2 linked regions of the Salipiger abyssi genome follow. The protein of the gene in region 2 binds, or shares a complex with, the protein of the main gene of each other region. Links are inferred from orthologs where the notes say so. Each region holds a gene or a part of one and is shown on either strand. Other genes may lie near its edges.

Evidence for each region.
Region 1: the proteins of pnp (region 2) and Ga0080574_RS20415 are in contact, whole or in part, in a cryo-EM structure (PDB 9QH0), measured with the Escherichia coli proteins. The link is inferred for Salipiger abyssi from one-to-one orthologs.

Annotation. Positions count from the first base shown.
Region 1 is NZ_CP015093.1:3,452,460-3,460,155, forward strand. What follows is about bases 3,048-6,537. They hold Ga0080574_RS20415 (Rne/Rng family ribonuclease), read left to right. Parts: upstream 3,048-3,439; coding sequence 3,440-6,337; downstream 6,338-6,537. Other genes in these bases: Ga0080574_RS20420 (sulfurtransferase TusA family protein), read right to left, coding at 6,436-6,537. Also shown: Ga0080574_RS20395 (NAD(P)-dependent oxidoreductase), read left to right, coding at 1-455; Ga0080574_RS20400 (quinone oxidoreductase family protein), read right to left, coding at 493-1,461; Ga0080574_RS20405 (LysR family transcriptional regulator), read left to right, coding at 1,567-2,403; Ga0080574_RS20410 (OsmC family protein), read right to left, coding at 2,500-2,925; more of Ga0080574_RS20420, read right to left, coding at 6,538-6,660; Ga0080574_RS20425 (cytochrome c biogenesis CcdA family protein), read left to right, coding at 6,753-7,505; Ga0080574_RS20430 (hypothetical protein), read left to right, coding at 7,670-7,696. UniProt on the Escherichia coli protein: Endoribonuclease that plays a central role in RNA processing and decay. Required for the maturation of 5S and 16S rRNAs and the majority of tRNAs. Also involved in the degradation of most mRNAs.
Region 2 is NZ_CP015093.1:2,489,327-2,496,481, reverse strand. What follows is about bases 1,277-4,225. They hold pnp (polyribonucleotide nucleotidyltransferase), read right to left. Parts: upstream 3,854-4,225; coding sequence 1,700-3,853; downstream 1,277-1,699. Other genes in these bases: Ga0080574_RS25960 (DUF6525 family protein), read right to left, coding at 4,045-4,225; Ga0080574_RS15645 (DUF2711 family protein), read left to right, coding at 1,277-1,649. Outside these bases: Ga0080574_RS15650 (response regulator transcription factor), read left to right, coding at 1-383; more of Ga0080574_RS15645, read left to right, coding at 825-1,276; more of Ga0080574_RS25960, read right to left, coding at 4,226-4,302; Ga0080574_RS15630 (DUF3280 domain-containing protein), read left to right, coding at 4,519-5,013; rpsO (30S ribosomal protein S15), read right to left, coding at 5,096-5,365; Ga0080574_RS15620 (calcium-binding protein), read right to left, coding at 5,551-6,543; Ga0080574_RS15615 (DUF1643 domain-containing protein), read right to left, coding at 6,621-7,154. UniProt on the Escherichia coli protein: Involved in mRNA degradation. Catalyzes the phosphorolysis of single-stranded polyribonucleotides processively in the 3'- to 5'-direction. Also involved, along with RNase II, in tRNA processing.

The sequences.
Region 1 (7,696 bases), 960 kb from region 2 along the record:
GCGATGCGCCCGATTACGCCATGGCCGAGCCGGTGATCGACGCCTATGCCAAGCTCTGCAAGCGCATCGGCGACAGCGGCGCCGGGCAGAAATGCAAGATGGTCAACCAGATCTGCATCGCCGGGCTGGTGCAGGGGCTCTCCGAAGGGCTGGCCTTTGCCGAGAAGGCGGGCATCGACGGGCGCGCGGTGGTCGAGGTGATCGGCGGCGGCGCGGCGGGCTCCTGGCAGATGGTTAACCGCTACGAGACCATGCTGGACGACAAGTTCGAGCACGGTTTCGCGGTCGACTGGATGCGCAAGGATCTGGCGATCTGCCTCGCCACCGCCGAGGAAACCGGTGCGGCGCTGCCGGTCACCGCGCTGGTCGATCAGTTCTACAAGGATGTGCAGGCGATGGGCGGCGGCCGCTGGGACACGTCGAGCCTGATCAAGCGGCTGAAATCCTTCGGATGAGCCGGGCGGCGGGGCCGCGCCCGGCTCACGCTGCCGCTCAGGTGGTCAGGATGCTCGCCCCGGTGCCCTGGCCGCTTTCCAGCGCCGCCAGCGCCTCTGCGGCTTCGGCGAACGGGTAGATCCGCGCCGGCGCCACCGCGATGCCGCGCCCGATCATCTCGAACACCGCCGCACCCGCCGCGCGATAGGCCTCCGGATCGGCGGCGAAGGCCATGATGCTCGGTCGGGCAAAGCGGATCATGCGCCTCGGCGCGATCTCGGCCACGGCGAGGGCCGGGCTCTCGCCCGCCGCCTGGCCGATGCTTGCCACCGTGCCGTCCGCGCGGGTGCAGGCGATACTCTGGCGCAGACGGTCGCCGCCGACCCCATCGATGGCGAAATCCACCCCCGCGCCCTCCGTCAGCGCCCCGATCTCCGGCTCCAGCGCCGTATCGCGCCCGGTGATGACGTGATCCGCCCCCAGCCGCGTCGCGATCTCTGCCTTCTCGGGCGTGCTCACGGTGCCGATCACCGTCGCGCCGAGCGCCTTTGCCCATTGCGTCAGCAACCCGCCGAGCCCGCCCGCCGCCGCCTGGATCAGCACGGTGCCTTGCGGCCCCACCCGATGGATCCGGCTCAGCAGCATATGCGCCGTCATGCCGCGCAGCATCGAAGCGGCGGCGATCTTCGCGCCGATGGCATCGGGCAGCGGCAGCGCCCGCCATGCCGGCAGCAGCCGCTGCGTCGCAAACCCTCCGGGCTGGGCGCAATAGGCGACGCGCTGGCCGATGGCAAAACCCGACACGCCGTCACCGACCGCCTCGACAACGCCGCAGCCTTCAACGCCGGGAATCGCCGGATCGGGCAGCGGATAGAGCCCGGTACGGAAATAGCTGTCGATGAAATTGACACCGATCCGCTCCTGCCGGAGGCGCAGCGTGCCGGGGCCGGGCGCACCGGGCTCCCAATCGATGCGCTGCAAACGCCCCTCGCGGCCCGGGGTCACCAGTCTGAATGCCTGTTCCATTGATCGTCCTCACTTTCCCGGCCGATCATAGGGCTTGCAAAATGTGCGTAAATTATCGAAATATTTAAGATATATGGGAATAAATTCACATCATCCGGCAAAGCCATGAACTGGGACGATCTCCGCCATTTCGCCTGTTTCGCCGAGGCCGGTTCGCTTTCCGGCGCGGCGCGGCATCTGAAGGTGGAACATGCCACCATCGCGCGCCGGATTGCGGCGCTCGAAGCAGAGCTGAACCTGAAACTGGTGGACCGGCGCGGGCGCAGACTTGTGCTGACGCCGGCGGGCAAACGCATCGCCGCGCTCTCGGCGCAGATGCAGGGCGAGGCGGAGAGCGTGCTGCGCTACGCCCGCAGCGCGACGATGACGGTGAGCGGCGATGTCACGATCAGCGCGCCGCCGGCCTTTGCCGCGGCGCTGATGGCCGCACCGCTCACCGGCCTGCGCATGCAGCATCCCGAACTGAATGTCTTTATCTCCGGCGACATCCACACCGTCTCGCTGGAGCGCCGGGAGGCCGATATCGCGATCCGCCTGCACCGGCCCGAGCGCGGCGCGCTGACGGCGGTAAAACTGGGCGAGATCGCCTTCCGCCTCTATGCGCGTCCCGATTATCTGGGCGACAGGGCAGAGACCGACTGGGACTATATCCGGCTGGGCGGCGCGCTCGCGCAGGCGCCGCAGCAAAGCGCGCTTGGCGATCGGGCCACGGGCGGGGGGCTGGCCGCGGATCAGATCGAGATGCAACTCGCCCTGGCGCGCGCCGGCGCGGGCGTCGCCATGCTGCCCGATTTCCTCGCCGCCTCCGATCCGGCACTGACGAGCGCCGCAGCGGGCGCACCGCCGCTGACGCGCGAGGTCTGGCTGATCTGTCACACAGACATGACAGCATCGGCCCCGGTGCGCGCCGTGTTCGAGACGCTGAAGACCATGCGCGTCTGAGACGCGGCGCTTTGCCGGTTTCCATTGGCTGAAAATATCCCGGAGGTGAAGCGCGCCCCGGCGCGCGAAGGGGGCAGCGCCCCCTCCTGCCGGCCCTCAGCCAAGCAGCGCGTCCATGGTGATCTCGGCATCGAGCAGCTTCGAGATCGGGCAGTTTTCCTTGGCGGTCTGCGCCGCCTTGGCGAAGTCCTCTTCCGAGGCGCCCGGCACCTTGGCGGTCACATCGAGGTGGCTCTTGGTCACCGAGAACCCGTCACCATCCTTCTCCAGCGACACGGTCGCGGCGGTCGAAATGTCCTTGGCGGTGAAACCGGCTTCACCGAGGATCTTGCTCAGCGCCATCGAAAAGCAGCTCGCATGGGCGGCGCCGATCAGCTCCTCGGGATTGCTCCCCGGTTCGCCCTCGAAGCGCTTGTTGAACCCGTAATTAACGGCGCTCAAAGCGCCCGACTCCGTAGAGATCGTGCCCGTGCCGTCCTTGAGGCCGCCCTTCCAGTTCGCGGATCCCGTCTTGCGGATCATGTCGTACTCCTTCGCGGTTTGTGTCACCTGACGCCGTTGCGGCGCCTTCCCAAGCCAACGCGCATGCGGGCGCAGGGTTGCATCGGCGGCACGCCGTCGCCGCCGGCAAGGGCATATTCATGCTGGCTTCACATTCCATATTGTCTTTTCCACACCCGTTCCCTTATGCTGGCGGTCAGGCCTCCCAAGATCCGGGGCCGACAGAGTTTCGCTGCACCGGCGATGTCCTTTTTTCCCGGGGACCCGGCGCAGACCGATCGGGCCGCAAGGCCACCCGAAGACCGCCCGCACCGCACAGACGCGACGGGCCGTAAACAGGCGCAGCACGGGCAGTCCCGCGCATGCGTCGGAGAAGAACCGCGATGAAGCGTGCGACGCAGACGAGGCACCAGGGCGAAGGCAGACCGTCTTCCCGTGCCTGCGCGCCGCAACTCGCCCAGACAAGCCACGCCGCAACACCTCTTCGTCCCCCTCCTGGAGGAGCAGGGGCGCTTGCGCCGTGCAGACGGACAACATGGCAAAGAAAATGCTCATCGACGCCACCCACGCGGAAGAAACCCGCGTTGTGGTGGTCGACGGAAACAAGGTCGAGGAATTCGACTTCGAATCGGAGAACAAGCGGCAGCTAGCCGGCAATATCTATCTCGCCAAGGTCACGCGGGTAGAGCCCTCGCTCCAGGCGGCCTTTGTGGATTACGGCGGCAACCGCCACGGTTTCCTCGCCTTCTCCGAGATCCATCCCGATTATTACCAGATCCCCGTCGCCGACCGTCAGGCGCTGATGGAGGAAGAGGCCGCGCTCGCCGCCGAGGCGGATGACGAGGACGAATCCGACCGCGAAAAGTCGCGCGCCCGCAATTCCCGGTCGCGGTCGCGCCGGTCGCGCTCGCGCTCCAAGGCGGAAAAAACCAAGAGCGACGACAAGACCACATCGGCGGATGTCTCCGAAATCAAGGGGATGGAAACCATCGACCTCGACGCGGAGTCGCAGGGCGAGGGCAGCGCGGGCGACGACACCGCCGAGGGGCTCTCCCCCATGGAGCTGGTCGCCGAGGCCCCGGTCGCGGAACCTGCCGAAACCGCCGAAGAGGCGGGCAGCGCCGATGAGGCGCCCGCCGCGGCCGAAGAGGCGTCGAAACCCGATGCGGCAGAGGCTGCGCCCGTCGAAGACGAGGCGCCCGCAGCCGCGCCTGCGGCCGACGAGAGCGACGACGACGACAGCGACGACGATACTGACGACGACGCCCCGCGCGACGACAGCATCGAATCCGTCGCCGATGACGACACCGAGGAAGACATCCGTCCCAAGCGCAAGCCGCGCCCGCGGAAATACAAGATCCAGGAAGTCATCAAGGTGCGCCAGATCATGCTGGTGCAGGTCGTCAAGGAAGAGCGCGGCAACAAGGGCGCGGCGCTCACCACCTACCTGTCGCTGGCGGGCCGCTACTGCGTGCTGATGCCCAACACCGCCCGGGGCGGCGGCATCTCGCGCAAGATCACCAACGCCACCGACCGTTCCAAGCTCAAGCAGATCGCGCAGGAGATCGACGTGCCCAAGGGCGCGGGCCTGATCATCCGCACCGCCGGCGCCAAGCGCACCAAGACCGAGATCAAGCGCGACTACGAATATCTCCAGCGGCTCTGGGAACAGATCCGCGAGCTCACGCTCAAAAGCATCGCGCCCGCCAAGATCTATGAAGAGGGCGACCTGATCAAACGCTCGATCCGCGACCTCTACAATCGCGAGATCGACGAAGTCCATGTGGAAGGCGAAAAGGGCTACCGCATCGCCAAGGACTTCATGAAGATGATCATGCCGTCCCACGCCAAGAACGTGAAACACTATGTCGATCCGATGCCGCTCTTCGCGCGCTATCAGGTCGAGAGCTATCTCAGCTCCATGTTCAACCCGACGGTGCAGCTCAAGTCGGGCGGCTATATCGTGATCGGCGTCACCGAGGCGCTGGTCGCCATCGACGTGAACTCGGGCCGCGCCACCAAAGAGGGCTCGATCGAGGAAACCGCGCTCAAGACCAACCTGGAAGCCGCCGAGGAGGTGGCCCGCCAGCTCCGCCTGCGCGACCTGGCCGGTCTGATCGTGATCGACTTCATCGACATGGAAGAGCGCAAGAACAACGCCGCCGTCGAGAAGAAGCTGAAGGACAAGCTCAAGACCGACCGCGCCCGCATTCAGGTGGGCCGGATCTCGGGCTTCGGCCTGCTCGAAATGTCGCGCCAGCGCCTGCGCCCCGGCATGATCGAGGCGACGACCCAGCCGTGCCCGGCCTGCCACGGTACCGGCCTGATCCGCTCCGACGACAATATGGCGCTCAACATCCTGCGCCAGATCGAGGAGGAGGGCACCCGCCGCCGCTCGCGCGAGGTGCTGGTGAAATGCCCGGTGGGCATCGCCAACTACCTGATGAACCAGAAGCGCGAACATGTGGCGCAGATCGAGGCCCGCTACGGCATGGCGGTGCGGATCGAGGGCGACATGCATCTGGTCTCGCCCGATTTCTCCATGGAGAAATTCAAGACCGCCACCCGCAACGTCGCCGAGGTGCTGGCGCCGGTGGTCTCGGTCGATACCTCGCTGATGGATCAGATCGACGAGGACATCCCCGCCGAGGAGGAAGAGGACGAGGCCACGGGCGAGGTCACGCCCCCCGAGGCCGAAAACGGTTCGGACGAGGACAGCAAGCCCAAGAAACGCCGTCGTCGTCGCCGCCGCTCGCGCTCCAAGAACAAGGAGAACGGTGAGGACAATGGCAACGGCTCCGGCGACGAGGGCGATTCGAACGACGCCTCCGACAAGCCCGCCGAGACCAAGGCAGAGCCCGCGCCGGCCGAAACCGCCGATGACGCCGCACCCGCGGCGGAAGAGGCGGCCCCCGCGTCCGAGGAGGCCGAGCCCCCGGCCAAGCCGAAACGGACCCGTTCGCGCTCGCGCTCGAAAACCCCGAAAGCGGCCCCTGCCGAGGACAGTGCCGAGGCAGCCCCCGCCGCGGAGCCGACGCCCGCCGAGCCCGCTGCCGAACCCACCGAGGCACCGGCCTCCGAAGAGATGCCCGCCACCGAGCCCGTCGCCGCAGAGCCGGCCCTGGAACCGGTCGCGGAAGCGCCTGTTGCCGAGCCGGTGACCGGGGACAGCCCCGCAGCGGAACCGGTCGCGGAAGAGGCCCCGGCGCAGGAGCCTGCTGCTCCCGAAGCGCCCGTCGCGGAAGACAGCCCCGCCGAGGATACGCCCGCTGCCGAGGCGCCGGCCCCGTCCGAGGAATCGACTACCGAGGCGCCGGCAGAAGAGCAGGCCGAAGCGCCCGCCGAGCCGGAACCCGTGGCCGAGACGGTGGAGGCCGAGGACGATGGCGAGGACAAGCCCAAGCGGCGCGGCTGGTGGTCCATCGGCCGCTGAGCCAGCCCTCGACGAACGAAAAAGCCCCGGATCCGCTCCGGGGCTTTTTGCATCGAAACGCGACGTAGGGTGGGCAATCTGCCCACCGTCCCCCGCGTCTACATATCGCCCCGGCGGATCACCCAGATCGTGACGCTGCCCTCCTCCTGCTGCGCCTCCAGCGCATGCCCGGCCTCGGCGCAGAAATGCGGCATGTCCACCACCGCCACCGGATCGTCCGTGCGCACGCGCAGCACCGCGCCGGGCGCCAGCGCCAGCATGTGCTTGCGGGTCTTCAGAACGGGCAGGGGGCAGAGCAGCCCCGTGGCATCGAGCTCTTCCATGCGCCCCGATTACGCGCGCCGGCACCGCCTGTCCACGGGGATGTGACCCTGCGCCGCGTGACGGCGCCGCCGTTATCTTCTATGAGCGGCATATGTTCGGAATCGACCTCATCGACGCCAGCCTCTGGCCGGCCATGTTCGTGGCGCTCGCCGCCGGGATCGTCTCGTTCCTGAGCCCCTGCGTGCTGCCCATCGTGCCGCCCTATCTGGCCTTCATGTCCGGCGTCAGCATCGCCGAGATGGAGGCCGGTGGCCGCGCCCGGCTGCGCGCCTTCCTCGCCGCGCTGTTCTTTGTGCTGGGGCTCTCGACGGTCTTTGTGCTGCTCGGCTTCACCGCCTCCTGGCTGGGCATGTTCTTCCTGCAGAACCAGCTGCTTCTGGCGCGGATCTCCGGCGTGGTGGTGATTGTCTTCGGGCTGCATTTCCTGCATGTCTTCCGCATCCCCTTCCTCGACCGCGAGGCGCGGATCGAGACCGGCGAGACCGGCGGCTCCGCCTTCGGCGCCTATATTCTCGGGCTCGCCTTCGCCTTCGGCTGGACCCCCTGCATCGGTCCTCAGCTCGGCGCGATCCTGTCGATGGCCGCCTCCGAGGCCTCGGTGGCGCGCGGCACGGTGCTGCTGGCGGTCTATGCGGCAGGGCTGGGGCTGCCCTTCCTGCTGGCGGCGGTGTTCCTCAGCCGCGCCAGGGGGATCATGAACCGGCTCAAGCGCCACATGGCGCTGATTGAAAAGGTCATGGGCGGGCTGCTGATCGTGGTCGGGCTGATGCTGCTCACCGGTGCCTTCTCCGCCTTCTCCTTCTGGCTGCTGGAAACCTTTCCGGCGCTGGGGGAACTGGGCTGATCCGGGCTTCACCTTTCCCGAAATACTCAAAAAACCGCGCCCTCGGGCGTGCCTCCGGCGGGAGTATTTGGAGAAAGATGAAAGACAGTCCGCTGTCCGATACGCGCCACACTCTTGCCCTCAGGGCCTGATAACGACAGGATCGAGGCAAAGAAGGCAGAGAGATGGGCAACGATCCCGTGACGGAGCAG
Region 2 (7,155 bases):
ATTACGTCACCAAGCCCTTCAAGTTCCCGGTGTTGCTCGCCCGGATCCGCGCCCAGCTGCGCCAGCACGAGCAATCCGAAGACGCGGTCTTTACCGTCGGCCCCTACACGTTCCGCCCGTCGATGAAGCTGCTGGTGACCGAGGACGATCGCAAGATCCGCCTCACCGAGAAGGAAACCAATATCCTCAAGTTCCTCTACCGCGCCACCGAGGGCGTGGTGGCGCGCGACGTGCTGCTGCATGAGGTCTGGGGCTACAATGCCGGGGTGACCACCCACACGCTCGAGACGCATATCTACCGCCTGCGCCAGAAAATCGAGCCCGATCCGTCAAATGCCCGCATTCTCGTCACGGAATCGGGGGGATATCGGCTCGTCGCCTGAAAATGTGCCGATTTGCGCACAGCCGGCACAATTCTGCCGAGTATCAAAAGGTCCTACTTCCCGCTTGACGCAGATCAAAGTAGTATCCATCTGGTATAATATTACCGACGCCAAGAGTTCCCGTTGCATGTGCGGGTTATCGCATGCACCTCCCTGTTGGACCTGGCCGGGCTTTTTGCCCGGCCTTTTTTTGTGGCCTATTCAGGCCTGCACCGGCACGCTTCCCCAGCGCGAAGTCGTGCAAAAACAAGGGCCCCGGTCATCCCCAACCGAGGCCCGCCGGACTGCTCGGCTCCGTGAGTGATGCCGCAGCGTCGTATTGCGCCGCAAGTTCATCAGGAAAAGATTAAGAAACGGGTAATTCCGACGCCGTGACCGCACATGCAATATTGACCCAAGGCAAGTTGCAAACGCTCGGAGGGATACTCTAGAAGCTGCCCAATGCAGTCAGATTTCTCCGAAGACCTCCTCGCGGACGTTCCGCGCCGACTCCAGCACCCGTATTTCAATGTTCCGGTCCTCGATTGGTGGAAATACGACTACGACCATGTTTTCGTGGTCCTGAATCCGTTTTTCCTTGTACCCGGCTACGCGCCCGATACCGCCGCCTATGGGCCGATGCACACGACACTCAATCCCGTAGAGCTGATGACGCAGATCGAAGAAGGAGGGCTTCTGGCCCGGGTCAATCCCGCCCCGGACGGGTTCGAGGACATTATCAAGCAGACCGGACGGCCCGTGCGCTGGCAGGCGGTCGCGAAAGCGGTCGGCATGGAGGGCGAGTTCGATCGCTTTGCCCGCACCGTCTGGCTTCAGATCATTGCCGGAGAGATCCCCGAGGCCGATATGGATCTCGCCGCCCGAATTGAGGCCTATTGCGACAACGCCGGGCTTTACCGCCCCGAGGAAGACGTGCTGCCCGCCATGCTCGAACCGGCGCTTGGGCACTATCTCGCTGCGCTGGGTGAGACGCAGGCGACGCTCTGGAACGAGTGGCGCGACATGTCACGAAGCTGTCCTGTCAGCAGCCTGTCGCAGGACAATCCCGCCACTTCGCTGCCCGGCGAAAAGCTCTGCGCTGTCACCGCCCCCGGGGTCATGCTGAGCTGGGCGTATGACGATGTCGCAGGGCTTCTCGCGATGACCGACGCGCGGCGTAGCGCAGCCGATCCCGCCGACTATTTCGAAGGCTTCTGGGCCACACCCGAGACCACTTCGGTCGTCTTCGAACCGGAGAGCGCAGCGCCGCCGCTCTTCCGGAACTGAAAACGCCCCGGCACTGAGCCGGGGCGTTTCGCGTTTCTCGGAAGAGCGCCTTACTCAGCGGCGTCTTCTTCCTTTTTCTTTTTCGCTTCCGGCGGCAGCTCTTCGCCGGTTTCCTGGTCGACCATCTTCATCGCCAGACGCACCTTGCCACGGTCGTCAAAGCCGAGCAGCTTCACATAGACCTCCTGGCCTTCCTTCAGCACGTCCGAGGGATGGTTCAGGCGGCGGTTCTCGATCTGGGACACGTGCACCAGACCGTCGCGCTTGCCGAAGAAGTTCACGAAGGCGCCGAAATCGACGATCTTCACGACCTTGCCCTTGTAGACCTTGCCCTCTTCCGGCTCGGCCACGATCGAGTGGATCATGTCATAGGCCTTCTGGATGGCTTCGCCGTTGGGCGAGGCGATCTTGATCAGGCCCTCGTCGTTGATGTCGACCTTGGCGCCCGACACTTCGACGATCTCGCGGATAACCTTGCCGCCCGAGCCGATCACTTCGCGGATCTTGTCGGTGGGGATCTGCATCATCTCGATGCGCGGCGCGTGCACGGAGAATTCCGCCGCTTCGGTCAGCGCCTTGGACATCTCGCCGAGGATGTGCATCCGGCCTTCCTTGGCCTGTGCCAGCGCCTGCTTCATGATCTCGGGCGTGATGCCCGCAACCTTGATGTCCATCTGAAGCGAGGTGATGCCGTTCTCGGTGCCCGCGACCTTGAAGTCCATGTCGCCGAGGTGATCCTCGTCGCCGAGGATGTCGGTCAGCACGGCCCAGTCGCCATCGTCTTCGAGCACGAGGCCCATGGCCACACCGGCCACCGGCGCCTTGAGCGGCACGCCGGCATCCATCATCGACAGCGAGCCGCCGCAGACGGAGGCCATCGAGGAGGAGCCGTTCGACTCGGTGATCTCCGACACCACACGGATCGTGTAGGGGAAATCGGTCGCCGCCGGCAGCACCGCCTGAAGCGCGCGCCATGCCAGCTTGCCGTGGCCGATCTCGCGGCGGCCCGGGGAGCCGACGCGGCCCACTTCACCAACCGAATACGGCGGGAAGTTGTAATGCAGCAGGAAGTTCGAGCGGAAATTGCCGTGCAGCGCGTCGATGATCTGCTCGTCGTCGCCGGTGCCCAGCGTGGTCACGACCATCGCCTGGGTCTCGCCACGGGTGAAGAGCGACGAACCGTGGGTCCGCGGCAGCACGCCGGTTTCCGACACGATCGGGCGCACCTGATCCAGCGCGCGGCCGTCGATGCGGCGCTTGTTCTTCACCACATCGGCGCGCAGCACCGTCGATTCCAGCTTTTTCAGCGCCGAGCCGAGATTGGCGTCTTCCAGCTGCTCTTCGCTGAGCTGGGACTTGATCTCTTCCTTGGCGGCGGAAACGGCGGCGACGCGCTCCTGCTTGTCGGTGATCGCATAGGCGGCGCGCATCTTGTCTTCGCCGAGGCCTTTGACCACTTCGTACAGCGCCGAGTAATCCGGCGGCTGGAAGTCGAAGGGCTCTTTCGCGGCCGATTCGGCCAGCGAGATGATCAGGTCGATGACCGGCTGGATCTGCTCATGCGCAAAGGTCACGGCGCCGAGCATCTCGTCTTCGGTCAGCTCGTAGGCTTCCGATTCCACCATCATCACGGCGTCTTTGGTGCCGGCGACCACGAGGTCGAGACGCTGCTCGGGGTTGTTGCGCAGCCCTTGCATGTCGTCGACGGTCGGGTTCAGCACATACTCGCCATCCTCGAAACCGACGCGGGCACCGGCGATCGGGCCCATGAAGGGCACGCCCGAGATGGTCAGCGCGGCGGAGGCGGCGATCATCGCGACGATGTCGGGATCGTTGACCAGATCGTGGCTCAGCACGGTGCACATCACCAGCACTTCATGCTTGAAGCCGGGAACGAAGAGCGGGCGGATCGGACGGTCGATCAGGCGCGCGGTCAGCGTTTCCTTCTCGGTCGGACGCGCCTCGCGCTTGAAGAAGCCGCCGGGCACCTTGCCCGCGGCATAGTATTTTTCCTGATAATGCACGGTCAGCGGAAAGAAATCCTGACCGGGCTTCGGCTCTTTTGCAAAAGTCACGTTGGCCATGACAGAGGTTTCGCCCAGAGTGGCGATCACCGATCCGTCGGCCTGACGGGCAACCTTGCCCGTTTCCAGAGTGAGGGTTTCCTCCCCCCACTGCATGCTTTTCTTCGAAATATTGAACATTTTCGTATCCTGTGAGGGAGCACTCCCGGGCCCTCCCGGGTCTCCCGTTTTCATGGCGGCCCCATTGCCGCCGCCCCCTATCCTCCTGCACGCGCCCGGGGGCCAAGGGCGTCACGTCTCAGATGGCGCGGCCATACAGTGTTTCCCCCAAAATGAAAAGAAAAACCCTCGTGACAGGGCGGAACGGGGCGTCAATCGGCGGTATCGCGCGCCAGCAGCGCCCGCTCCGCGCGGTCGAGCCGCGCCAGCGCCTCCTCGACCGTGCCGCCCCGGGCGCGCACCTTGCGCCAGATGGCGAGGCTGGAGGCCGGCGACCAGGGGCGCGCGGCCTCGGCCAGCCAGCGCCGCAACGGCGCCGGCAGCGCATCGAAGCGCCGCATCGGATCGCCCGGACGGTGGCGGCGCCGGAGCCGGGTGGCGCCGCAATTGGTGCCCTGCCGCCGGCTCACCGGAGCGGCTCCGGTCGGATGCGGGGCGACGGCGTGGATTGTGGGAGGCTGGGCAAGGGCATCTCCTGTCTTGGTATGTTATATCGTACCAAATATGCCATTTCCGCTGCCGCTGCCAAGAGGTTTCACCCCGGCACCACCGACGAATGGCTGTGCCGACGTAAGGCGCCCTGCCTGCTACACTGCTGCTGTCGCCCGTCCTTCCGGAGACCCGCCATGTTTACCCGTCTGCTTTGCCTCTTCTGCCTCATGGCGCTGCCGCTGCGCGCCGATCCGCTGCCGGTGGCGGTGTTCGATCTCAGCTTCATCAATTTCAGCCAGGAGGTCGAATTCGGCGAAAAGAACGAGGCCGAGCATGCGCGCATCGCGATGCTCACCACGCATCTGCGCCAGCGCCTGGCGGAGAGCGGGCGCTATGCGCTGCTCGACACCGCGCCGCTTGCGGCGGATCTCGACAAACATGGCGAGGTTTTCACCTGCAACCATTGCGAGGCGGCGATGGCGCGCAAGATCGGCGCCGCCCGGTCGTTTTCCGGCGCAGTGCAGAAACTCTCGGTTCTGGTGCAGACGGTGATCCTGCGCGAGCGCAATGCCGAGACCGGCGAGGTGGTTGCGCTCTATCAGACCGATATTCGCGGCAATACCGATATCGCCTGGCGCCGTGGCATGGATTTCCTGATCGACGAGCGGCTGCTCACCGGCCCGCCCTAAGACCCGCGGCAACGCAAAACGCCCGCTCCTCTCGGAACGGGCGTTCGGAATCGTAGGGTGGGCAATCTGCCCACCGGTGCCTTTAGCGGCGGATGCCCAGACGCTTGATGAGGTCGAGGTAACGGCCCTCGTCCTTGCCCTTCAGGTAGTCCAGCAGCTTGCGGCGCTGAGCCACCAGCTTCAGAAGGCCACGACGCGAGTGGTTGTCCTTCTTGTGGGTCTTGAAGTGCTCGGTCAGGGTGGAAATACGGCTGGTCAGAATGGCCACCTGCACCTCGGGCGAACCGGTGTCGCCTTCCTTGGTGGCGTATTCCTTCATCAGCTTGTTTTTTTCTTCGACGGTGATCGACATCGGGGTCTCCTTCAAAGGTTGGTGTGGATGGCGCAAGCCGGGATGTCGTCCAGCAGGGCCCATGGAGAAACCCGCCCCCTCGCGGGGCGGATGCGGGCGTATAGGGCGATTCCACGCAGATGAAAAGAAAATTCCGGGGCGGCGGGGCCCTGCCCCTTCGCCGCAGATGGCGGTGCGCCGCGGGATCAGGCGCCCAGCGCGGCAGCCGAGCTTTCGCCCAGCAATACGATGCTGTCGAGCGCCGGCGCATCGGCATCGGGCATGATCGCCAGCGGCGCGCCGTCGAGCAGGAGCTCGATCATGCCCGGTGTCTCGGCACTGGGGCGCAACGCCAGCTCCGGCGGCGCGGCGCCGCCGCTGTCGTCGTAAAAGACCAGCATCCGATCCTCGGCCCGGTCGAAATCCGTCAGGATCGGCGCCTCGCCCTGAGTGATCCAGCGCCCGAGGACAAAGCTGTCGGCCCCTTCGCCGCCGGTGGCGACATCGCCGGCGCCGATCTCGAGCGTGTCGTCGCCATCGCCGCCATTGAGAAAATCCACATCGTCGCGGTCGATGCCGTCGCCATCCCGCTCGACACCGGACAGCAGATCAGCGTCCCAGCCGCCGAAGAGCGTGTCGGCGCCGGGCCCGCCGATCAGCGTATCCGCCCCCTCGCGCCCGTGCAGCGCATCGTTGCCGCTGCCGCCCAGAAGCAGATCGCCGGAGAGCCCGCCCTGCAATTCGTCCGCATCCTCGCCGCCGTCGAGCGTGCCGCCACCGTCATGGGCGAACAGCGCATCATTGCCCGCCATACCCATAAGCAGATCGGTGCCCGCATCGCCATGCAACGTATCATTGCCCGGACCGCCGATCACTGTATCGGCGCCGGGCCCGCCCACCAGCTCGTCATCGGCGCCGAGCCCGTCGACCAGATCGTCGCCGGCCCCGCCACCGAGAAGATCGGTCTCGGGCGTGCCGGTCAGTGTGTCGTCGCCATCGCCGCCGGAGGCGATCAACCCGCCATTCGGGGCCAGCCCCGTCGCGCCCTCAGCCTCCTTTTCGGCAGGGCGCTCAACGGTATCCTCGGGATCGGCGCTGCCCTCGTCATCGCCGGAATGATCTGCGGACGGATCCTGCGTGCCGATGATCGCCACCGACCCCAGCACCATCATCCCCATCAAACCGGCAAGCCAGAGCATCCGCCATCCTCGCAAAACAGGCGCCGGGTATCTTCCCCGATCCCCGGACACCGTTCAACGGATATCGCAGAGCGAGGTTAACAGGCCGGAAACGCCGCCCCGCCATAGCGCTCTTCCAAAGGCCAGGGCGCCGGCATCACCTTATAAGAGACATAGAGCGGGTGGCGTGGGTGCCCCTCGCGGGTCAGCCCCAGATGATGCAGCGCCCCGCCCAGCGCCGCCGCCATCTCCGGCCCGCGCCCGAGATGCGCGCCATGCACGCCCCAGGCGGCCAGCGTCATCTCCGCCGTGCCCTGCCAGTCGCGCAGCAGCGCATCGTTCTCAGACCCCACCGGGGCGGCGGCGCGGCGCAGATCCTCGGGCCGCGTGGCGCGCCAGGCAAAGAGATTGGCGATGCGCATGGCGCCAAAGCCCAGTTGTACTGCCCGGCGCTGGCAGCGCTCGATGGTGGGGTCGTTGCGCAGCTCGTCGGCGGTCGAGGGGTTCAGCATGATATAGAGCAGCGACGGCCCCTCGCCCCAGCGTCGCTCCAGCCCGTAGCGATAGCGCTCGCAGGGCGAGTAAAACGCCCGCGACACCACGCCTTCTGCCTCATGGTTCCGCTCGATCATG